3 regions of the Photorhabdus sp. RM323S genome follow, and region 3 is predicted to be linked to each of the others. Evidence: predicted binding sites of a transcription regulator. Region 3 holds the regulator's gene; each other region holds the start of a gene.
What was found. The regulator LexA, encoded in region 3, represses DNA repair genes until DNA is damaged. The targets are predictions, from matches to a motif close to TNCTGTATGTACATACAGNA.
Positions count from the first base shown of each region.

Region 1: ACGF7G_RS04530 (metal-dependent hydrolase) is a predicted target of LexA. The motif match lies at 2,120-2,139, and genes of this name have one in related genera.
Region 2: sulA (SOS-induced cell division inhibitor SulA) is a predicted target of LexA. The motif match lies at 4,932-4,951, and genes of this name have one in related genera.

Region 1 covers NZ_JBHFKZ010000006.1:27,638-35,627, forward strand. The annotation lists gene ACGF7G_RS04515 (fructosamine kinase family protein) at 1-487, shown strand, start outside; gene ACGF7G_RS04520 (YniB family protein) at 542-1,084, opposite strand; gene hxpB (hexitol phosphatase HxpB) at 1,269-1,934, shown strand; gene ACGF7G_RS04530 (metal-dependent hydrolase) at 2,157-2,705, shown strand; gene ACGF7G_RS04535 (L-cystine transporter) at 2,913-4,304, shown strand; gene htpX (protease HtpX) at 4,377-5,264, opposite strand; gene prc (carboxy terminal-processing peptidase) at 5,607-7,658, opposite strand; gene proQ (RNA chaperone ProQ) at 7,678-7,990, opposite strand, start outside.
Region 2 covers NZ_JBHFKZ010000033.1:4,931-12,920, forward strand. The annotation lists gene helD (DNA helicase IV) at 1-1,803, opposite strand, end outside; gene yccS (YccS family putative transporter) at 1,922-4,054, shown strand; gene ACGF7G_RS14105 (TfoX/Sxy family DNA transformation protein) at 4,121-4,723, opposite strand; gene sulA (SOS-induced cell division inhibitor SulA) at 4,971-5,495, shown strand; gene ompA (porin OmpA) at 6,051-7,154, shown strand; gene matP (macrodomain Ter protein MatP) at 7,336-7,791, opposite strand.
Region 3 covers NZ_JBHFKZ010000053.1:20,718-28,707, reverse strand. The annotation lists gene ACGF7G_RS18130 (lactate oxidase) at 229-1,419, shown strand; gene ACGF7G_RS18125 (DUF1266 domain-containing protein) at 1,588-2,730, opposite strand; gene zur (zinc uptake transcriptional repressor Zur) at 2,950-3,459, shown strand; gene lexA (transcriptional repressor LexA) at 3,595-4,200, opposite strand; gene ACGF7G_RS18110 (diacylglycerol kinase) at 4,320-4,691, opposite strand; gene plsB (glycerol-3-phosphate 1-O-acyltransferase PlsB) at 4,821-7,277, shown strand; gene ubiA (4-hydroxybenzoate octaprenyltransferase) at 7,327-7,990, opposite strand, start outside.

The sequences.
Region 1 (7,990 bases), on a different contig from region 3:
TGATTTTGACAATATGCTGGCAACAACACCACAACCAAATGGTTGGCAACGACGTTGGCATCAGTTTTATGCAGAGAAACGAATTGGTTGGCAATTACAGATTGCAGCAGAAAAAGGCATGATATTTGGTGATATTGATAATATTGTTCGGGTCGTAAGTAACAAGCTTCAACATCACCAACCACAGCCCTCTCTCTTACATGGCGATCTCTGGCCAGCTAATTGCGCTTCTCTGGATGATCACGCTGTTGCTTTCGATCCTGCATGTTATTGGGGAGATCGTGAGTGTGATTTTGCTATGCTACCGTTGTACCCTGATTTACCAATGCAAATTTTTGATGGTTATCAGAGTGTGTGGCCACTGCCTGCCAATTTTATTGATCGACAACCTATATATCAGCTCTATTATTTGCTTAACCGTTGTAATCTGTTTGGTGGTGATAATTTTATTGCGGCGCAAGACATTATTGATGACATTATGCAATGAAGAAATAATTGGCTGCGGAAACGCTTCATTCCGCAGCCATCACCATCAGAAGATTTACCAGCCTAAAATTCCCAGTAGAAAATAAAAAATTGCACCGATAATTACCGGTGAAACATATAAAATATAAATCTGACTAAACAATGTATGGTGCGGAAGTTTGATTCTTGATTCAATCTGCTCTCTTGTCAGGCCACCATTATCTTTGACTCTTTCAAGAATCAACTGATCTTCAATATTTTCACGTACAAATTTCACTTGTCTATACATACGCTGACCTGATGCATTCATAGCAAGACCGACGAAAATAAGAAAATAAATAATCAGAAAGCTCATATTTTCCCCAGTGAAGCCAGCCAAACGAACAGGAGTTGGTGAATTTTTCCAGAAAAATTCCAAAAATGGCGTATTAAAACGCACCATTTCGGCCATCATTTTCAGAAAATCATCTAAAACAGCATTGATGCCATCACCTTTAATACCACGTAGCCAGGCAAGATTGATCACAGAAACGATAGTCGATAAAAGTGCCGGAATAAAAATCACCCAACCTAAGACTCGCTTAATAATAGCGAGATATCCGGCTTTTTGGTAAGTCATCGATACTCCTCATAGTAATAAATAGATTTTATTTTTGGCTAATCATAGCCCATCAATCATTAAATTTAACTTTATATTTAATTAACTAAGCATCTCTTACCCCATTCCCGACAAGAAGAAGATTTCATCTGCCGAGATTGCTACAATCAGCTTTCGCTAACTGTCTGACCAGTGGGAGATACTCATGTCTTTTCATTTACCAATAAAAGCAGTCATTTTTGATATGGACGGTTTACTGATTGACTCTGAACCATATTGGACCCAAGGAGAAAAAGAAGTATTCAGTGAATTAGGTCTGGATTTATCTTTGGCAAAGACACTACCAGATACTCTTGGGTTGCGTATTGACCATGTTGTTGAGCTATGGTACCAAGCTTCTCCGTGGCAAAGCGCATCAAAATCAGAAGTGGAACAGCGGATTATTGATCATGTTATCAGACAGGTAAAAGAAAACCGTCCCCTGCTCCCAGGTGCCGAATATGCTTTAAATCTTTGCCGTGAACAAGGATTAAAAATCGGGCTGGCCTCAGCTTCTCCACAATATATGTTGGAACAAGTACTTGAGATGTTCAAGTTGAGTCATTATTTTGATACTGTCGTTTCTGCTGCCAAATTACCCCACAGTAAACCCCATCCCGAAGTTTATTTGCTCGCTGCTGAACAACTGAGTGTTTCCCCCACAAATTGTGTGACTCTGGAAGATTCATTTAATGGAATGATAGCGACAAAAGCAGCAAGAATGCGTTCAATCGTTGTTCCAACAGTCCATCATTTTGATGATCTACGTTGGACATTAGCAGATATTAAACTACGCTCACTTGAACAATTAAGTGTAACAGATATCATCTGACTATAACTTTAGCTGCCATTATCTGTTTAAATGGCAGTTTCTAATTGCTCACATAGCCGCCTTAGCGTTTATTCCTTATTCTGTCAAATGGAAATCTAATTAAATATTAGCTTTATATATTAATAAATAAGATATTTTGCTTTTCACCCCCTATCTTACCCACATAAAACCCACTATACTTCGTCAACTGTATGGATAGACAGTTATCAGTCAGAGGAATTTATGACCGCAGAAGGGCATCTTTTATTTTCAGTTGCCAGTATTATTATGGCGCACAAACTTGAAATAACACCAGAAATAGCCAATGGTGACTGGTTGCATATGCTACCAGGCGTGCTGCTTACTGCATTGTTACCAGATATAGATCACCCAAATTCAACCTTGGGTAGATTATTCAGATTTATCTCAATTCCAATTGCCAAACTCTGTGGTCACAGAGGATTTACTCACAGTTTACTTGCTCTTGCATTAGGTATCGCTTTACTTTGGCTCAAAATACCAGAAGAGTGGCCTATACCAACCGATTTTTTCCATGCCATGATTATTGGTTATCTAAGTCATCTGGTAGCAGATATGCTGACTCCTGCTGGTGTGCCGTTATTATGGCCAATAAAGACACGTTTCCGCCTGCCTGTACTTGGCAAACAAGGAAACAAGAAAGCAGAAAGATTTATTTCTGCCTTGCTGATTGTCATTGCCGTTTTTCTGCCAGAACATATTGAATACTCTATACTTATTTACATAGATTACATCAAAAAACTGTACTTTTAATAACCTTTGAAAATATTTCAAGTGTTATAATCGCATAAAAATCAATCTTAATTGCCATGATGATTATATCAAATTCGATTTAATTATAAGAGCCGATAACCTTAGCTGGTACCATACTCTCAATTACTTGCTGTAGGGTATAAGTTTATAACTTAACTCGATTAATACAGCTTAACTCCCTCAATAATTAAAATCTGGAGTTTGTGGATGAACTTACCATTAATTCTAAATGTGCTCGTTTTCGCAGCACTGCTTTTACTATTGTCAAAAGCCAGCTCACACCAATGGAGTCTGTCAAAAAAGGTTCTTTTCGGCCTTGCCATTGGCGTTATTTTTGGTCTGGCGCTACAACTGACTTATGGAGCTGATAATACCATACTGAAAGAATCAATCTCATGGTTCAATATTGTAGGTAACGGCTATGTACAACTTCTGCAAATGGTGATTATGCCGCTGGTATTTGCGTCTATTCTAAGCGCTGTTGCCAGATTGCATAAAGCATCTTCTCTGGGAAAAATCAGTTTTCTGACCATTGGCAGCCTGCTGTTCACTACGATGATCGCAGCGCTGATCGGTATCATTATTACTAACCTATTCGGTCTGACGGCTGAAGGTCTGGTGCAGGGAACTCAAGAAACAGCACGTCTGTCGGCTATCGAAAATAACTACATCGGCAAAATCTCTGATTTGTCTGTGCCACAGTTAATTTTATCTTTTATTCCTAAAAACCCATTTGCCGATTTAGCCGGTGCTAATCCAACGTCTGTTATCAGCGTTGTTATTTTTGCAACCTTCCTGGGGGTTGCCGCACTGCAAATGCTGAAAGATGACCGCGAACGTGGTGAACGTGCACTAGCTGCTATCGATATTATGCAAGCATGGGCAATGAAACTGGTTCGCCTGGTTATGCGCCTGACGCCATATGGTGTTATGGCTCTAATGACCAAAGTCGTTGCCAACTCCAATATCCACGAAATTGTGAAACTGGGCAGCTTTGTTATCGCATCCTACGTCGCACTGGCGTTGGTATTTGTTGCTCACGGGTTTCTGCTCTCTCTCACCGGTATCAATCCACTTAAATTTTTCAAAAAAATCTGGCCGGTATTGACCTTTGCATTCACTAGCCGTTCAAGTGCAGCCAGTATCCCACTGAACGTTGAAACCCAGACACTCCGTATCGGTGTACCGGAATCTATCGCCAGTTTCTCAGCATCTTTCGGCGCAACAATTGGTCAGAATGGTTGTGCCGGGATTTATCCGGCCATGTTGGCAGTCATGGTTGCGCCGACAGTAGGCATAAACCCATTTGATCCTGTATGGATTGCAACACTGGTTGGTATTGTGACTATCAGCTCCGCCGGTGTCGCTGGTGTGGGCGGCGGTGCCACATTTGCCGCACTGATTGTCTTACCCGCAATGGGATTACCTGTAACGCTAATTGCCCTGCTGATTTCTGTTGAGCCTCTTATTGATATGGGCCGTACCGCGCTGAATGTGAGTGGTTCAATGACCGCCGGTACAATTACCAGCCAGTTAATGGGACAAACTGATAAAACTATCTTCAATCAGGAAGAAGAAATTGAATTAAACCAGCTATGATTTGAATTTCAAAAATCATAAAAAAAGCCGAAGAATACATCATTCTTTGGCTTTTTTATTTTATTCACAATATTATTTATTCAGGTATTGCCCACTACGCAGAGCTTCAATACGTTTGTCTAATGGTGGGTGAGACAGAAACAGCTCACTGAACGTCTTGGATTTACCATTAATACAGAATGCCATCATACTGCCTTCTTCCTGCGGTTCATAACTGGTTTTAAGACGCTGTAAAGCAGCAATCATCTTCTCACGGCCTACCAACTTAGCAGAACCTGCATCTGCATGGAATTCGCGGTAACGGGAGAACCACATGGTGATAATACTTGCCAGAATACCGAATACGATTTCCAGCACCATTGAAACAACCATGTAAACGATCGGGTTACCAGAAGAGTTACCCTCTTCTTCATTATTATTGCCAGACAGAAAACCTGATACAACCTGAGCCAACAGACGGGAAATGAAGATAACGAAAGTATTGACTATCCCTTGCAGCAAAGTCATCGTCACCATATCACCATTAGCGATATGGCTAATCTCATGGGCAATAACGGCTTCCGCTTCTGCCCTGCTCATATTATCCAACAGGCCAGTACTAACAGCGACCAGAGAAGCATTACGACGAGCGCCGGTAGCGAAGGCATTAATGTCAGGTGCAGCATAAATCGCAACCTGTGGCATCGTAATATTGACCTGCTCCGCCTGACGGCGAACAGTTTCAACTAACCAATGTTCGACTTCATTTGCTGGCTGTTCGATGACCTGACCACCAACAGAACGCAAGGCCATCCATTTGGACATCAGCAAGGAAATAAACGACCCACCGAAACCGAACAGGCCAGCCATAATCATTAAACCTTGTACGCTACTTCCCTGAATTCCTGTCAGAGAAAGTATTATCCCAAACACCAACATAACAGCGAGGTTAGTGAGGAGGAACAAAGCAATTCGCATCATAAAAACCGGCTTCCTTTATTAATAATCAATGCACTTTCAGAGTTAATCTATAAATAAGGCTGTTCTTGCTATATTCAAGGCTTTTAACTCCTCAAGCGATAAAATCAACACAACTTTACAAAATTATAAAAAAACCGGTATCAGCCTAACACCAATTGGTTAAGCAAAATACTCCGATACCCGGTAACAAAGAGAAAATGTGAAACAACTCATCCTCCTGAAAAGAGAAGACACCTCAAAAAGCACCATTTATACAGAGATTAAAAACCCAATACAGCGTTCACTCAAAACATCTAAAGTGAACGGTATTGGACATCGTTAACGGGCTATTTAAAAATGACTCTACTTAGATTTAGCTAACATTTTCTCAGCAGGTTGGTGAGCCAAATCAAGTGCAATTTTCACTGATTCATCAAGATAGGGATCCGGACCCTGATAATCTTTAGGTAAATCATCCAGTGAAGTTAACAGCTTTTTACCCTCTCGTTTAAAGCGATCATTAATCCGGTTCAGTTTTAAAGCATCATCTTCCTTGTTCTCTTTATCTCTTTGTACATAGTTAAGAGAAACCATATTTTTATGCTTTTTCATTGCCTTATAGTGTGCAATGTCCTCATTGATATATTTGAACTCTGGATCATCCGCGATGCGGGCACTATGAGCTACATTCAACGGAGGAACTAACCCGGCAATAACTTTAGATCCAGTATAACGGGCAGGAGGAACGCTATCCCAAGGTAAAGCATTATCTTCAAAACTTTCCCCTGTTTCTGCCGGATCAATCCCCGTTGGCATCACAATATCAGGTGTAACACCTTTACGTTGGGTGCTACCGCCATTCACACGATAAAATTTCTGAATTGTATATTGAACAGAACCCAGTGACGGCCAATCAGGGCGCATCATTTGATCGTAAATACGACTCAAAGAACGATATTGCTGAACCGTACCTTTACCAAACGTTGGCTCACCAACAATCAGCGCCCGCCCATAATCCTGCATTGCTGCGGCAAAAATCTCAGAAGCAGAAGCACTAAAACGGTCTACCAAGACAACCAAAGGCCCTTTATAGTACACCACCTCATCAGTATCAGAATCTTGACGGATTTTCCCATTATTATCCCTGACTTGCACAACCGGGCCACTTGGGAGAAACAGGCCAGACAAAGAAACCGCTTCTGTCAGTGCACCACCGCCATTACCACGCAGATCAATGACAATAGCACTGACATGCTGTTTAGTCAGTTTTTGCAATTGAGTTTTAACATTATCAGTCAAGCCAACGTAAAAACCTGGGATATCAAGAACGCCCACTTTTTCCTTACCCATTGTCTTGACTGACATCTTCACAGCCCGATCTTCCAGACGGATCTGTTCACGAGTCAACGTGATAGTACGTGGTTTTGCCCCTTTGGTATCAGAAATAACCTCAAGCCGTACTTTACTGCCTTTAGGGCCTTTAATCAGTGCAACCACATCATCCAGACGCCAGCCAATGATATCCACCATGGACTTCCCTGACTGAGCGACACCGATAATTTTATCACCCACGTTTAACGCTTTGCTTTTGGCGGCAGGTCCACCGGCAACCATCGAATTTATGACGGTATAATCATCATCTATCTGTAAAACAGCACCAATTCCTTCCAGGGAAAGACTCATCTCTGAGTTAAACTGTTCAGTATTGCGTGGTGAAAGATAATTGGTATGAGGATCGATTTCACGAGCAAACGCCGCCATAATCAATTGGAAAACATCTTCACTCTGACTTTGTGTCAGGCGTTTTAACGCAGACTGATAGCGCTTGGTCAGCACTTGTTTAATTTCTTTATCGTCTTTACCGGTGAGTTTGAGATTGAGCCAATCATATTTGACTTTAGTATCCCAAAGTTTATTTAACTCTTCGATATTCTGCGGCCAAGGCGCTTTGGAACGATCAACATCCATTGTATCGTTACCATCAAAATTCATTGGCTGTTCAAGACGAGATAACGCGTACTGATATCGCTCAAAGCGACGTTTTTGCAACAAATTAAACAGATCATACGGGATTTCCAGATTCCCGTTTTCCAATTCCTTGCCTAACAATTTTTTCCTATCAGCATATTGAGCTATATCTGACGCCAGTAATACGTTATGGCTGTAATCCAGTATATTAAGGTAGCGGTCAAATATTTTTGCTGAAAAATCACCATTTAAATTAAATTGACGATAATGAGAGCGAATGAAGCGGGATGTTACCCGCTCGCTCACTGTTGAATGCTGAGGCTCTTGCTTCAATACAGGCAGTTGTTCAATACCAACAGGAACAGCCGTTGGACTGTTTGTATCTGCATAACAAGTACCAAAAATTGAAACGCCTAAGACAAAAGCCAGTCTGACGAATATGTTCATGCCCTGGTTGGCCTCCGTATCAGAACTGTAAATGTTCTGCGCGTACAATCATCGCTAAACCGGAAGGCAATTGTACCCGTACACCGTCTTTGGCGATTTCAAGCACAGAAGCATCCATCGAGCTTTTACCCACTCTTACTTTAATTTCCTGACCAATTTTCAGCGATGAAACATCAGCGATCTGAGTCGGTGCAGGTTGAGCAGGTTGAGCCGCCAGTTTACGTGCTTGCTGAGAGCGATTTTGTTGGCGTGGTTGCCGTTTTTCCCCTTCAGTTTTATTGGCACGACGACGAGGCGCTGGCTTTTTGGCTACAGGCCGTTCATTTTTTTCA
Region 2 (7,990 bases), on a different contig from region 3:
TTGTTGCCCTTTCGAAACATGAATAGTCATGAACTCTATTTTAAGCTTAGGCCAGCGAGTCGCTGCTTTTCTCAGTAATTCAGGTTGCAAGTGGTGATAACGTGCCAGCAATAAGATCGTTTCCTCCTCAGTGACATAACCACTCATTTTATTCAACAAAGGTTCAAGCTGATCTTCTGGCAGGATGACAACGGACTTTTTGTTACCTTTAGTCAAACTGTTTAGTTGCTTCCTCAATTGATTTGGGTTTTGTTGCACAAATGCGTTAGCAACCTCACCAATCCGATCATTAAACCGATAAGAGGTATCCAGTACACATTCAGTATCTCTGCCAAAATAATCAGTAAATGCAGTAGGCAGCACTAACTCAGCACCATTGAAACGATAAATAGCCTGCCAATCGTCCCCTACGGCAAACAAGCAACTTTGGCTGTTTTGCGCCCGCAATGCAGCGAGCAATTTAGCCTTTAATGGTGAAATATCCTGAAATTCATCGACCAGAATATGCTTCCACGAGCTGATAAATCGTCCTTTTTCCAGAATATTCACTGCCTGGTGAATCAACCCTGAGTAATCAACAGCACCTTCTGTTTTCAATTCAGATTTCCACGCTTTTAATAAAGGCCCCATCAAGCGAATGCATTTTTGAAACTGATCCAGATACTCTTCCTGAACCTGCTCTGTCATAGCCTTCTGACTGCCACCGTGCATGTGCATTAAACTCAGCCAGCGCTCAAGCCTGCCTGACAAACGGCTAACAAGCTGTTCATCACGCCAAAACTCACCTTCCGGCACTTGCCATTTTAGCCCCTCAGTCAGCCATTCCCGCCAACCCTTAGCTTGTGCTTTTTTCTCACTGCATTGCTGTTGCCAATGTTTAATCAGAAAATCTCTTCTTTTTTGCCCGTCAGTTTCTAATATGCTGATTTTAGGCGCTTTATGACTTCCTTGTTGAATGATATACAGCGCCAGTGCATGAAACGTTTTTGCTTTGATATCTTCCACACCAAGACGAATCTGAATCCGTTCATTCATTTCATCGGCTGCCTGATTACCAAATGCTAACAGTAATATCTGTTCAGAAATCGCCTGTTGACGAAGCAACAGCCACCCCACTTTCGCCACCAGCACGGATGTTTTTCCACTACCCGCACCAGCAAGAACTAGCACTGAATTTTCACCATTAACAACGGCCAAGCTCTGAGAAAGGTTGAAAGGAGATGTTTCTACCCGCTGAAAAAAGTCACGGTGTTGTTCCAACATACGTTCTGTCCATTGCAGATTTATCTTTTCAACAGACTTTTCGCCATTCTCAAGCCAACGCAAACAAATTCGATACTCGTCCCGGCAATTATCAAATTGTTCCAAACGCTGTAATGGCAGTGGTAAAGCCTGAAATACTGCTTGGATCCGCTGTTGTAACTGGAATAAATCCGCTTTTTTAAACCAGTGATCCTGCTGCTCAATTTTATTGATTTCATTAACCTGAGCCGTCAGTACATCAGCACTGACATCACTCATTTCTTGGCTCCATTTCTGCCATTCATCAAGCAGATAATGGTAAAAACGCTGAGTTTGCCGCCATTCAGTACCATGAAGGCGAATGGCTTGTCCACCAGGCAGTTCAAACTCCAACTCACCCCACACAATGCCCCGTTTGCACTGAATATCAATTAGCTGATTAAATGGGATAAGGTATTGATGCTTCTCACCACTGACTTCGATACCGGCATTCAGCAGACGCACCCGGTTATAAGGATGTTGAGCAAGGCGTTGACCAATTCGTGTTGCTTTAAGTTCCATTATCGTAGCGCTATACCTGAAAATAGTTGAACTATGTCTTATAAGGGTTTTTTATCACTAATAAACCTTTTATCATAATGGTTATTTATGACCGTTATCATTGCCTCAGAGGTATTTTGTGCTAACTGTTTCCCCCGGTCCGCGCCGTTTTCTTTATAACAGTCATCTTCTCTATTATATCCGCATCCTGATCGCCCTGACAGGAACAACGTTAGTGCCTTGGTTTCTGGATAAAGAACCTAAAATAACCATACCATTGACCTTGGGCGTTGTTGCCGCAGCACTGGCTGATCTTGATGATCGTCTGATTGGCCGTTTACGCAATCTGGTGATCACGCTGATTTCTTTCTTTGTCGCGTCAGCCTCTATTGAGTTACTGTTCCCTTATCCCTGGCTTTTCACCATCGGGCTGGCGTTATCCACTTGTAGCTTTATCTTACTGGGTGCCCTTGGGCAGCGCTATGCAACTATTGCATTTGGCGCGTTGCTGATTGCGATTTATACCATGCTGGGCTCGTCTATTTTCCCACTATGGTATCAGCAACCGCTATTACTGTTGACAGGGGCAATCTGGTATAACCTGCTCACCCTCACCGGCCATTTACTGTTCCCTATCCGGCCGTTACAGGACAATCTGGCGCGTTGTTATCAACAACTTTCAACTTATCTTGATGCCAAAGCTAACCTGTTTGATCCTGATATAGCAGAAGAATACCAGCAATCTGTCGTTAATGTGGCAATGGCAAACAGTGATTTAGTGAACACATTAAATCAAGCCAAAGCCTCCTTGCTAACCCGTCTGAAAGGTGATCGCGGCCAGCGTGGCACTCGTCAAACTCTGCACTATTACTTTATCGCACAAGATATTCATGAACGGGCAAGTTCATCTCATGTGCAATACCAAAGCCTGCGGAATATTTTCCGCTATAGCGATGTTCTGTTCCGGTTTCAACGTCTTCTCGCCATGCAAGCCCGTGCTTGTGAACAAGTCGCTCAGTCGATACTTTGGCACAAGCAATATCAGCACAATCCACGCGTTGAACGGGCATTTAACTATTTGGAAAGTTCCCTGCAACAACTCAACGAGCAACAAAAACATCATCTCAAAATTACTGCATTATATAACCTGCTGAAAAACTTGCGGGCGATTGATGCGCAATTATCAGGCATCAGTTCTGGGCAGTACGATCTTTCCAAAGAAAGAAAAGATGAGACCCAACTATCTGATGAACCTTTAACCGGCTGGCGCGATGTCCGTCTAAGGATCAGCCGTCATCTGACGCCACAATCAGCTTTATTCCGCCATGCGATCCGTATGTCTGTTTTGTTGTGCAGTGGCTACGCCATGATCCAATTGCTGGATCTACAACGCGGGTACTGGATTTTACTCACCAGTCTGTTCGTTTGCCAACCTAACTACAGCGCTACCCGCCGCCGTTTGGCAATGAGAGTAATCGGCACGGTTGCCGGAGTATTTATCGGCTTGCCAATCCTCTACTTTGTGCCATCTATTGAGGGACAATTGGTGCTGATTGTTATCTCTGGGGTAATGTTCTTTGCTTTCCGTAATATTCAGTATGCACACGCGACCCTGTTTATCACACTGCTGGTATTACTATGCTTCAATTTGCTAGGTGAAGGCTTTGAAGTCGCATTACCAAGGATCGTTGATACATTAATTGGCTGTGGTATCGCTTGGTTAGCAATAAATTTCATTTGGCCAGACTGGAAATTTCGCCAGTTACCACAAGTGATAAGCCGGACGATGGACACCAATTGCCGCTACCTCGATGCCATTTTAGTTCAATATTATCAGGGAAAAGATCATGGCCTGAACTACCGAATTGCCCGCCGTGATGCTCACAATAGTGACGCAGAGCTGGCATCAGTTATTTCCAACATGTCTGCTGAGCCGAAAAGTTACCGGGCTTCCCAAGAAGAAGCATTCCGGCTACTGTGCCTGAATCACACCATGCTGAGTTATATCTCTGCGCTGGGAGCGCACCGGGATAAATTGGATGACAAAGTTATTCTGGATATTCTTAATGATGCGATTTGTTATGTCAATGCAACATTAAAACCAGCATTAATAGATGATGACAGAATTGAGCAAATATCTCTCAACATAGCGAAAAGAATTGAGCAAACCCCAGCAGAAAGAGACAGTAAAGAACAGCTGGTATTGCAACAAACAGGTTTATTAATAGGATTGTTGCCTGAAATTGTCATTCTTATTAAAAAAATTAATTAATTATAGCCAGATTGATATACTGGGGCAGTTGACTGCCCCTTTTATTTAGCTATTCACGATAAAGATCTAACAAGCCAGTTCCTTATGCCAGCGTAATAAGTCATTACGAATCTGTACCGGTAAAACGGCTAAATGGCATCCTTCAATTGCACCAGCCAAAGCAAGTAATAAACTGACATTAGATTTTCTTTTATATTGATACAGTTTTAAATAACTGGCTTTCGCACCCAACAGCCGTAAATCTTCAACTTTACATATTCCTACCTTCCATAACTGGCGTTCAAGAGACATGCCAAGATTAGGCAAATCTTTCAAACGTGTTGGCATCTTCTTTTTACCCGTCATTTCAATTAATGAGTAGTGATAAGCCAAATACGCATATTGAGATAGTAACTCTTGATCTTGCCAAAGAGATTCAACAACCTGGTAATAACGCAAAATTACCGGCACTCCCTTTTTCGAGTAAATATAGTTTTTCATCCCTCTGGCTTTAAATAACACTTCAGCATGACCATTTCCCCGTAAATATAGTTCCCCATCAGCAATAATCGCAAACATAATCCCGTCAGCCAGCAGACTGTAACCGCCAAACTGTGGCTTCCTTGTCAATCTTCCAAATGAAGAAAAACCATTTTTGAGTTGAGTAAAACGCACCTCAGACAACAACATACAGATCACTCCATGAGTTTTGTGCAAATAAATCTTTTATCCATAGATTTGTCCCAACTATTAGAAAAATAAATAACAGGAACAAACAATTGAAAACATACGCAATTCAATTTTTCCTGCCAATGGTTAAATGAGTTTCAAGCCATTTATCGTAAATATTTGCGAAGCTCTTTGAAAAAATAGACTTGATCTTAGCCTGACATAAAGATACTGTATATTAATACAGTTACTTGTGGCGGGGTTCATTATGGGCATTCAATCATCCTGGGTTTACCTTCCTAAACATCAGTTAACAGAAAAACGGCTATCACTCTCTTCACCTACGCAAGATAATTCAGCCGAACATGGTGGTATAGTGAGTGAATTGATTTATAGTGATAACCAAGTTGTCATTAATCATATATTGCTACCGTTGTTACGCCAGTCAGGAAATGAAGCCCGCTGGTTGCTATGGATTAGCCCTCATAAAAAACTGAGCCGCCAATGGCTAATTCGCTCCGGATTACCTTTAGATAAGATTGTGCAATTAAATCGCATCAACTCCATTACAACGGTAGATGCAATGGAAAGAGCTTTAGCAAGTGGTAATTACAGCGTGGTACTTGGCTGGTTGCCAACGTTATTAGCAAGAGATACGGTAAGGTTACAGTCTGCGGCACAAAAAGGTAATGCATTGGCCTTTATTATGCGCCCACAAGATGTAAATAAAGGAGCCTATGGCACTGAATCGCAATCAAATTCACTAAAAATTCATTCCATTTACTATCATTGACCAAAATTAGGAATTATTTCAATATTCATGACACAAAATAACCAATTTAGGCTCAGAATCACTAATTACAACTAAAATCAATTAATTAAGATAGGATTAGTTGTAAAGAATAGTAAAGTTTTTTTTAAAATCATACATTATCTTTTAAATTTTTTGCTCTATTAATCAAGGGCCACTTGTAACTTTTTAACTTCGTTGTAGACTTTACACCATTAAAGGTTACTGCCCTTGGTTCCTGATGTATTGTTTGGTCCATTGATTTGATGAAAAGTGCAGTATTCCTAACTGAGTTTTTTAATCAATATGGCTAATAGCCTATCTCAGTAGATATAATTTAGTATAGGCCATTCTTATGGATAAATAGTGAACATCGATAGCGTACAAAACTCAAAACGCGTACATGCAGTAACAGTACATGGAGAATTTAAGCCCTGCTCAGTGATTGCTTTTATGACTAAAGAATGGCAAATGAAATAACCTGATGGGATAGGCAGTAAGTAAAAAGGCTCCCGAAGCCAATTGCTTATTGTATGATGATAATAACGAGGCGTTAAAATGAAAAAGACAGCTATCGCGGTAGCAGTGGCAGTGGCCGCTTTCACAACTGCATCGCAAGCAGCTCCAAAAGACAACACGTGGTATACCGGTGGTAAATTGGGTTGGTCCCAATACCATGACGTAAACTTCTACGGCAACGGTTATACCAGTGATATCGGTAATGGCCCTACTCACAAAAACCAATTGGGTGCTGGTGCTTTCTTAGGCTACCAAGCCAACCCGTATCTTGGTTTTGAAATAGGTTATGACTGGTTAGGCCGTATGCCTTATAAAGGTAACGTAAACACCGGTGCCTTCAAAGCTCATGGTTTCCAACTGGCGACTAAATTGAGTTATCCAATTATGGATGATCTGGACATCTATACTCGTCTGGGTGGTATGGTTTGGCGTGCAGATTCCAAAGCGAATTACGGCGCCACCAACACTCATCTGAAAAATCATGATACCGGCGTTTCCCCACTGGCCGCTATTGGCGTTGAATATGCTCTGACTAAAGATTGGGCTACCCGTCTGGATTATCAATGGGTTAACAATATCGGTGACGCAGGCACAGTAGGCGCACGTCCTGATAACGGCCTGTTGAGCGTAGGTGTTTCTTATCGCTTCGGTCAAGATGAAGCAGCCGCTCCAGTTGTTGCCCCAGCTCCGGTTGTCGCTCCAACGCCAACTCCAGCGCCAGTTGTTGAGAACAAACGTTTTACTCTGCGTTCTGACGTTATGTTCGCATTCGCCAGCGCTGAACTGAAAGCAGAAGGCAAACGGACTCTGGATCAACTGTATACTGAATTGGCAAACATCGACCCAACTCAGGGTAAAGTGCTGGTTCTGGGCTACACTGACCGTATCGGTAAAAACGTACACAACCAGCCATTGTCTCAAAAACGCGCTCAAAGCGTAGTTGATTATCTGGTAACTAAAGGTATCCCTGCCGGCAGCATCAGCGCAGAAGGCCGTGGTAAAGCAAATCCAGTAACCGGTTCTACTTGCGACAAAATCAAAAAGCCGAACCTAATCAACTGTCTGGCTCCAGATCGTCGTGTAGAGATCGAAATCCAGGGCATTAAAGAAGTTGTTACTCAAGCGCAAAAAACTGCTCATTAATCGCCTTTATTAATTACATTAGTTATTAAAAGCGCAGAAAGCCCCATTTTCAGATGGGGTTTTCTTTTAGCAGTTCCCCCTAATCCTAAAAGTTCGCTTCGCTCTCAATGAGAATTTAGGCGGGAGAATTGCGTAGTTTTGTTAAGGATCTCGTTGTAATACCAACCCTCAACAACTGAGGTTACTCATTCTTACCCAGAATAGCTTCCAAATCATGCCTCAAACTGGACATTTGGTTGGCATATTTTTCTTTACGTTCAGCATCTTCAATTAACTGTACGATAGTTTCGGACAGCGTGTTACCCCGTCTCTGAGAAAGTGCAGATAAACGATGCCATACGGGAAAATCTAAATCGATAGATTTCTTGCGCGTATGCTGATGCTCCGCATTAAAATGCCGTTTACGCCGGGCACGGATAGTTTGTTTCATTCGGTTGAACAAATCAGGATTCATATGCTGCTCAATCCACTTAAGTACCCTTACCGGTTCACTCTCAAGTTTGATGAGTTTATCAACCGCTGCATGAGCTGCACTGTTTTCTATATATTTAGTAATTGGCTCACCTTCCTGATGTTTTCTCATCAGATAAGCCCATTTCCAGCCACATTCCAGATTTTCCAGTTGTTGATATTTCATTTTACTTTCCCGGTGACAGCGTAACTTAAAAATAAGCATAGCAACTATTTAAGTAAATTGCTTATAGCCAAACTGATAAATGCCTATTTTTCACTCAAAATAATGCTTTACATAAAGCGTCTGAAATAGCAAACATTCAAGCATGTTGGTTTATATCTTAATCTTGTATAATCGGCGCTTTCCTACTTTACAATATATA
Region 3 (7,990 bases):
TTTCTTATAGTTAATTTGAGTAATAGATCAACACCTGAAACTAAATTTTGAATTTTTAGATGAACCTCTCACAACAAAAAATCACCGGGTCCAATAAGCTTTGTAAGCTCATAAAAACATGCTTAAGTATTTATTAGCTTGAATTATCCAGAATTTGTCTATCCTTATATATGTGGACAAATTCTATTGTCAATATTTATAAGCCTACTTTAAGTAAGGGAGAATTGTATGCCATCAAGAAGAGACGTCATGGTTGGAGGATTAAGTCTTGCTGCTGCCGGTATTCTATCTACGGTATCTTCAGCTAATGCTGCAACTGCTAACATAAAACTGCAAGGAGCTTATAAAACAGGTAGTGTAGAAAAAGCCCTTGATATTATTAGTCTTTATGATTTGGAAGACGAAGCACGTAAACTGATTCCTGCCCCTCAATTTGGCTATATTAGCAGTGGTTCAGGTGATGAATGGACGCTACGAGAAAATACTAGAGCCTTTGACGATTACCAAATTATTCCCCGCTATCTCGCGGGGATAAAAGAACCTGACACAACAACCGAATTACTTGGCAGTAAAGTGGATATACCTATTTTCATTCCACCGATGGCGGCACACGGACTGGCTCATATCTCCGCTGAAGTGGGAACCGCAAGAGGTGCTGCTGCTGCTGGTACCCTGTTTACTGCACAAACTCTGTCTAATTCATCTCTCGAAGATATAGCAAAAGTGAGTAACGGCCCCAAATGGTTCCAAATTTATTTTACCAAAGATATGGGTATTAACCGTGAACTAATTCGCCGGGCTAAAGCTATGGGCGCAACCGCCATCGTATTTACGGTTGATTTAGAGTGGAGCGGTAATAGGGAAGCTGATAGACGTAATAAATTTACCTACCCAAGTTCACTTCTATTTCCTAATATTCCTGGCGCTCCCGTTGGTGCAACGTTATCAGAGATTACAGCGCTATTTAAACGTGATCTTGATTTTAAGGATCTGGAATTTCTTGCCAAAGAATCAGGTCTTCCAATCATTGTAAAAGGTATTCAATCTGCCGAAAATGCTAAAGAATGTGTTGACCACGGAGCCGCAGCCATTCAGGTCTCTAACCACGGTGGCCGGCAATTAGACACTGTCCCGGCAGCAATCAAGTCATTACCAGGCATTGTTGAAGCCGTTGGGCGTCACATTCCGGTCTATTTAGATGGCGGTATCCGTCGCGGTATTCATGTGTTTAAAGCTCTCGCATTAGGTGCTAAAGCTGTCGCTATCGGCAGACCAATTTTATATGGACTGGCATTGGGCGGAGCACCAGGCGTGACTTCCGTTTTAAACCTGCTTAAGGATGAGCTGAAACTTAGCATGAAGCTGGCGGGATGCGCAGCTATTAAAGACATTGAGAGAAAGTTTATCAGTTTAATTTAACTCATTAACTGATAACGTAAATATCAGCCCCGTTTCATTTAAAATAGGTGATTTAAGGAAACGGGGTAAATTCTGTTAACCACGGTGATTTTTATAATTTAACCGGTAAAATAGAATTCTCACTTTCCCCCTGAAATATTCTTCAAGGGGAAATGTTTAATATAAATATTAATGAAGTATACGAGACGCTGACAGCTCCGTGAGATCAATTTCATACCTTTGTTGTTCTTCCATTCTACTGCGTAAAACATCTTCTACTAATGCAGAAAAACCTGTCATCATTTGCCGTTCCATAATAATGCCTTTTGGCTCAGGCCACGGCAGGCTGGCAATTGGCCAGTCACAATATAGTTTATAATAATTAAACTGATCCAGCCGCTCTTTACTCTTGTCAAAATCATTACTCCAGTAGGCATTACCCAACCGGAAGTTTGTATAGAATTCATCAAAGCGGCCAAAGATTTCATAAATATAATCAGCGGTTTTCAGCATATTTTTCCATGCTACTTCTTCACTGATATAACCAGCGCAAAAACAATTACGGCTTAAAACAATTGCAAGCCACAAATCAAATCCCCAAACCAATGCAGGTGGGCGCCCATTAGTAGTTTGAGAACATTTACGAATAGAGTCAGGTGTTACTTCAACTAATTTGGCAAGAACTTTAAACATTTTGCCATCACTAAGCGCAGCATCAACAGCAAAATGTTTTGAATGTACCCCACCCCACAAACCGGTTAGCATTTTCATATAACCTTCTTCATCAATAATTCCCCAGTCACTGTATAGTTGGGATTGATGTTCCTGAGTAGGTGATAATGGGAGCAGCCAGTAACGATAGTTATCATGAGCAACCCGTGACTGCAAAGGATAATGCTCCAGAGTTTCACTCCAAAAACCCAGCCAATAGTCACTCACAATATTTAACCGCAATACCTGGCGCTTTTCTTCCGGTAAAAAAGATAAACCTGCTTGTTGATAATAACGCCGTTGTTCCCATTCAGGACGTTTAACAATACGATAAATAATAACTGAAAGTAACATTACTGAAAATAATGCTATACTGACTACTTGTGCCAGAAGTAAATAATCTGTGGCAGGGACGGATACATTATCTATTATAAATAATACAATTGCTAAAGATAATATAATTCCCATACAGACTGCAATTACAAATAAAATATTAATCAATGCGTATAATGAACTCAGAAAAGGTAACTTTCTTTTTTCACAGATAATATTCTTTATTACCTGATAGCCTTTAGCAGGAAACTGCCTATAATGAGGCTGATTTTGTAAAAGTTCTTTCATCACAAATGATTCCTTTCCGAAAATTATCTACCATATATGATAATTCTTATCTGTATTATAACAAACCTCAGGAAAACATTATTTTTGCTGCTAAGTATCAATTTAATCAAATTAACCCCATAAGGGGACAAGCATAGTGAACTTTTCTGGAGAATATTTTCTATCGTAGAAACATGATAACATCCTAATATTGTTATCATGCTGGCTGTAAGGGGCGCAATGAAACTGATTAACCAAAAAAAGTTACTGGAACAAGCCGAAGCTATTTGCCTGGCACGGGGCGTTCGCTTTACTCCGCAGCGGTTTGAAGTTTTGCGTCTGATTTCAGAGCAACCCGGCGCAATCAGTGCTTATGATTTACTGGATTTATTGCGGGAAGCAGAACCACAGGCTAAACCACCAACCATATACCGGGCACTGGAATTTCTGCTGGAACAGGGATTTATTCATAAAATAGAATCCACCAACAGTTATGTGCTGTGCCACCATATCGAACAACCAAGCCACACCTCAGCAATGTTTATTTGCGACCGCTGTGGTTCTGTTACAGAACGGGATGGTGGAGCCGTTGAATCCGCTATTCAACAGTTAGCAAAAACTGCCGGATTCAGTTTACGCCATACAGTCATTGAAGCGCATGGTTTATGTTCCTCTTGTGCAGAGATTGAATCCTGTACTGAGCGGGATGGATGCCAGCACGACCACAGTATTGAGGTAAAAAAGAAATAGAGAACCTGTAAATAGCGGCAGGCAACCGCAGAATCACGTTCAAGATAATCATATTGATAAACCAATAACATGATTCTGCCGGAATATTGCAACTCTTTGACAATCACCAAAAAACAACGATTCGATATTTTACTATCAAAACCCATCACCGTTACGAATCACCCCGACGGCTAATCCTTCAATTGTCAGGCTCCGTTCGCGCAGATCCACCACGATTGGCTTAAACTCAGGGTTTTCTGCCAACAATTCAACTTTATTTCCCGTCTGTTTAAAACGTTTTACAGTTACTTCATCTTCAATACGGGCAACAATAACCTGCCCATTACGAACATCCTGTGTTTTATGCACAGCCAACAGATCACCATCCATAATCCCAATATTTTTCATGGACATACCGCTGACTCTCAACAGGAAATCCGCACTTGGCTTAAACAGTGCAGGATCAATCCGATAATGACTTTCAATGTGCTCCTGCGCCAACAGTGGTTCACCTGCGGCTACACGACCAATCAACGGTAAACCAGATTCTTCTAGCAGCAAACGGATACCCCTGGATGCCCCGGCAACAATCTCTATCACCCCTTTGCGAGCCAATGCTTTTAAATGCTCTTCAGCCGCATTAGGTGAACGGAAACCAAGACGTGATGCAATTTCAGCACGCGTTGGTGGCATACCCGTTTGCGAAATGTGGTCACGCACCAAGTCATAAACCTGCTGCTGCCTTACGGTAAGTGCTTTCATTTCGCCCCCTGTGTGTTTATACAGTCAAACTGTGAGTATATACAGGTAAATAGCGATTGGGAACCTGCTAGGGCAGAAAATCAGCCCAATATAGTATAATGACTCATTATTAAACTAAATCAGGTCACAAAATAGCGCCAGAGAATGGTACTCCAGACAATTAACGACAGCATCATCGTCAGAAAGACCGCCGCCGATCCCATATCTTTTGCCCGGCCGGACAGTTCATGGAATTCGCTGCCAATACGATCAACGACAGCTTCAATAGCACTGTTCAGGATCTCCACAATCACCACCAGTATCACTGAACCAATCAGTAAAATGCGTTCAATTGCGCTGATATCCAGATAAAATGCAACAATTATCGCCAATATAGATACGATTATTTCCTGCTGGAAAGCCGCTTCATTTTGCCACGCAGCCCTGAGACCTTTCATCGAATATACGGTTGCTTTGATGATACGGGTCAGTCCCTTGGATTGATTTGCCATAAGTTATTCACACCAAGTATGAGGTTATTTGCCACTTTTATCTTTTATTATCGTCTTAACATAACAGATCTCAACACCTGTTTCTGGTATGCTTGCGACATATTGCTAACAGGAGGCTTCAAGTTATTTATGTCAGGTTGGCGTAAAATATATTATAAATTATTGAATTTACCACTAAAAATACTGGTAAAGAGCAAACTTATCCCTACAGATCCCATTACCGAATTACGGCTTGATACGACACGTCCTATTTTGTACGTCTTGCCGTATCACTCCAAAGCAGACTTACTGACATTACGTCAGCAATGTCTTGAGCAGGATCTGCCGGACCCTTTAAATTCACTGGAGATCGGTGATACTGAGCTTCCGGGCTATGTATTTATCGATAATGGCCCACGCGTATTCCGCTATTGCGCACCAAAGCAGGAATCGGTAAAAATTTTCCATGCTTATCTGGATCTGCATCGTAATAATCCAAACCTGGATATTCAACTGCTGCCAGTTTCTGTCATGTTTGGTCGTTCCCCCGGACGTGAAGGGCACAGCACCCCACATCTGCGGCTACTTAATGGTATTCAAAAGTTCTTCGCCATTCTCTGGCTGGGCCGGGACAGTTTTGTGCGTTTTTCAAACACAGTGTCTCTGCGTTATATGGCAACGGAGCATGGCACAGACAAGACAATTGCTCATAAGTTGGCTCGTGTGGCACGAATGCACTATGCACGCCAACGCCTGGCGGCGGTGGGTCCGCGTCTGCCTGTTCGTCAAGAGTTGTTTAATAAGCTGCTGGCTTCAAAAGCGATAGAAAAGGCCGTCACTGATGAGGCCCGCAGCAAGAAAATCTCCCATGAGAAAGCGCAACAGAATGCCGTTAACATGATGGAAGAGATTGCTGCGAATTTCTCTTATGAAACAGTACGGCTGTCAGATCGTGTGCTTGGTTGGACTTGGAACCGTCTGTATCAGGGGATCAATGTTCACAACGCTGAACGCATCCGTCGTTTGGCACAGGATGGTCACGAACTGGTTTATGCGCCCTGCCACCGTAGTCATATGGATTATCTGCTGCTCTCCTATGTGATTTATCATCAGGGTTTGGTGCCGCCCCATATCGCTGCGGGCATCAACCTGAATTTCTGGCCGGCAGGCCCGATATTCCGCCGCCTTGGTGCATTTTTCATTCGCCGTACGTTTAAAGGTAATAAACTCTACGCCACGATATTCCGTGAATATCTGGGCGAGTTATTTGCACGCGGTTATTCTGTTGAATACTTTATGGAAGGCGGTCGTTCCCGGACAGGTCGTTTGCTCGATCCCAAAACGGGCACCCTGACCATGACGTTACAAGCAATGTTGAGAGGCGAATCACGCCCAATCACTATCGTGCCAATTTATATCGGTTACGAACATGTGATGGAAGTTGCCACCTATGCCAAAGAGCTGCGGGGGGCAACCAAAGAGAAAGAGAGCCTTTTCCAGATGCTGCGCGGTTTGCGTAAACTTCGTAATCTAGGTCAAGGTTATGTAAACTTTGGTGAACCTATCCCGTTGATCCAATATCTTAATCACCATGTTCCTGACTGGCGGGACTCTATTGATCCAATAGAATTCCACCGTCCCGAATGGGTTAACCCGACAGTCAGTAAGCTAGCCGGGAAAATCATGGTGAATATCAACAATGCTGCGGCAGCTAACGCAATCAACCTGTGTTCAACCGCCCTGCTGTCATCACGTCAGCGAGCACTTACTCGTGAGCAACTGCTTGAGCAGTTGGATTGTTATATACAACTCATGCGCAACGCGCCTTATACTGACGATGTTACTGTGCCCAGGAAAACCGCAGAAGAGTTGTTGGAACACGCTCTGCAAATGGATAAGTTCGAGGTAGACAAGGACAGTATGGGCGACATCATTATCCTACCGCGTGAGCGTGCGGTTTTGATGACCTACTACCGCAACAATATCCAGCATTTATTGGTACTGCCATCACTAATTGCCTGCATCGTTATTGATCATCGCCGTATCAGCCGTGAAGCGTTACTAAGCCAGGTAGAAATTATTTATCCCCTGCTCAAAGCAGAACTGTTTATACGTTACAGCAAAGCAGATCTGCGGGAAGTGGTTAATATCCTGGTTAATGAGCTTACCCGCCAGAGCCTTATCTGCAACAAAGAGCAAGGTATGCTGGTGTTGAATCCAGCGCGTATTCGCCCATTGCAATTGCTGGCAGCCGGTGTCCGCGAAACATTGCAACGTTATGCCATCACCCTCTCTTTACTGAATGCCAACCCGGAAATCAGCCGGGGTGCGCTGGAAAAAGAGAGCCGAATGCTGGCACAACGTCTGTCGGTATTGCATGGCATTAACGCACCTGAATTCTTCGATAAGGCGGTATTCACCACATCAGTAAATACACTGCGTGAAGAAGGTTATATCAGTGATAGTGGTGATGTGATTACAGCAAATACTCAGGAGCTGTATCAGGTATTGAGTGAGCTGATGTCACCTGAAATCCGTCTGACTATTGAGAGTGTCAGTTTACCGGCTGAACACAACGATGCAGAAGAGACAGCGAAAGAAGCATAATTTTTAACATCCGGGTGATAATGGGTTTTTCCCATTATCACCCGATATATCAAACGTAACTGAAGAAGATACCCAAAAATAACACCACACCAACATAGTTATTATTGAGAAATGCCTGGAAACAAAGCTCTCTTTCCCGACCTGCAATCAGTTTCTGCTGATAAATAAATAAGGCACCGGCAAGCAACAATGACCAATAGTAGATGCCGCCCAGATTCATCATATAACCCACCAACAGCAAAACCAGTAACATAGCAAGTTGTAGTAAACCAATAATCAGCTTATCGAAACGACCAAACAGGATAGCAGTAGACTTAACACCAATTTTCAGATCATCGTTACGATCGACCATGGCATACTGTGTATCATAAATAACTGACCACAAGATATTAACCAGAAATAATAGCCAGCATTCTAGTGGTAAGGACTCACTAACCGCAGCGAATCCCATTGGGATAGACCAGCCATAAGCCGCTCCCAATACAAACTGAGGAAGATGGCTGAATCGTTTAACAAAGGGATAAAACCAGGCTAAAGCCAACCCAGCGACTGACAACCAGATAGCCATCTTATTCAGCGCCAGAACCAACCCGAAAGAAATCAGCACCAGTACAACAAACAGGATCTTACTCTCTTTCTCACTGATAGCACCACTGGGCAGGGGACGTGCTTTTGTACGTTCGACATAACCATCAAATTTTCTGTCAGCAAAA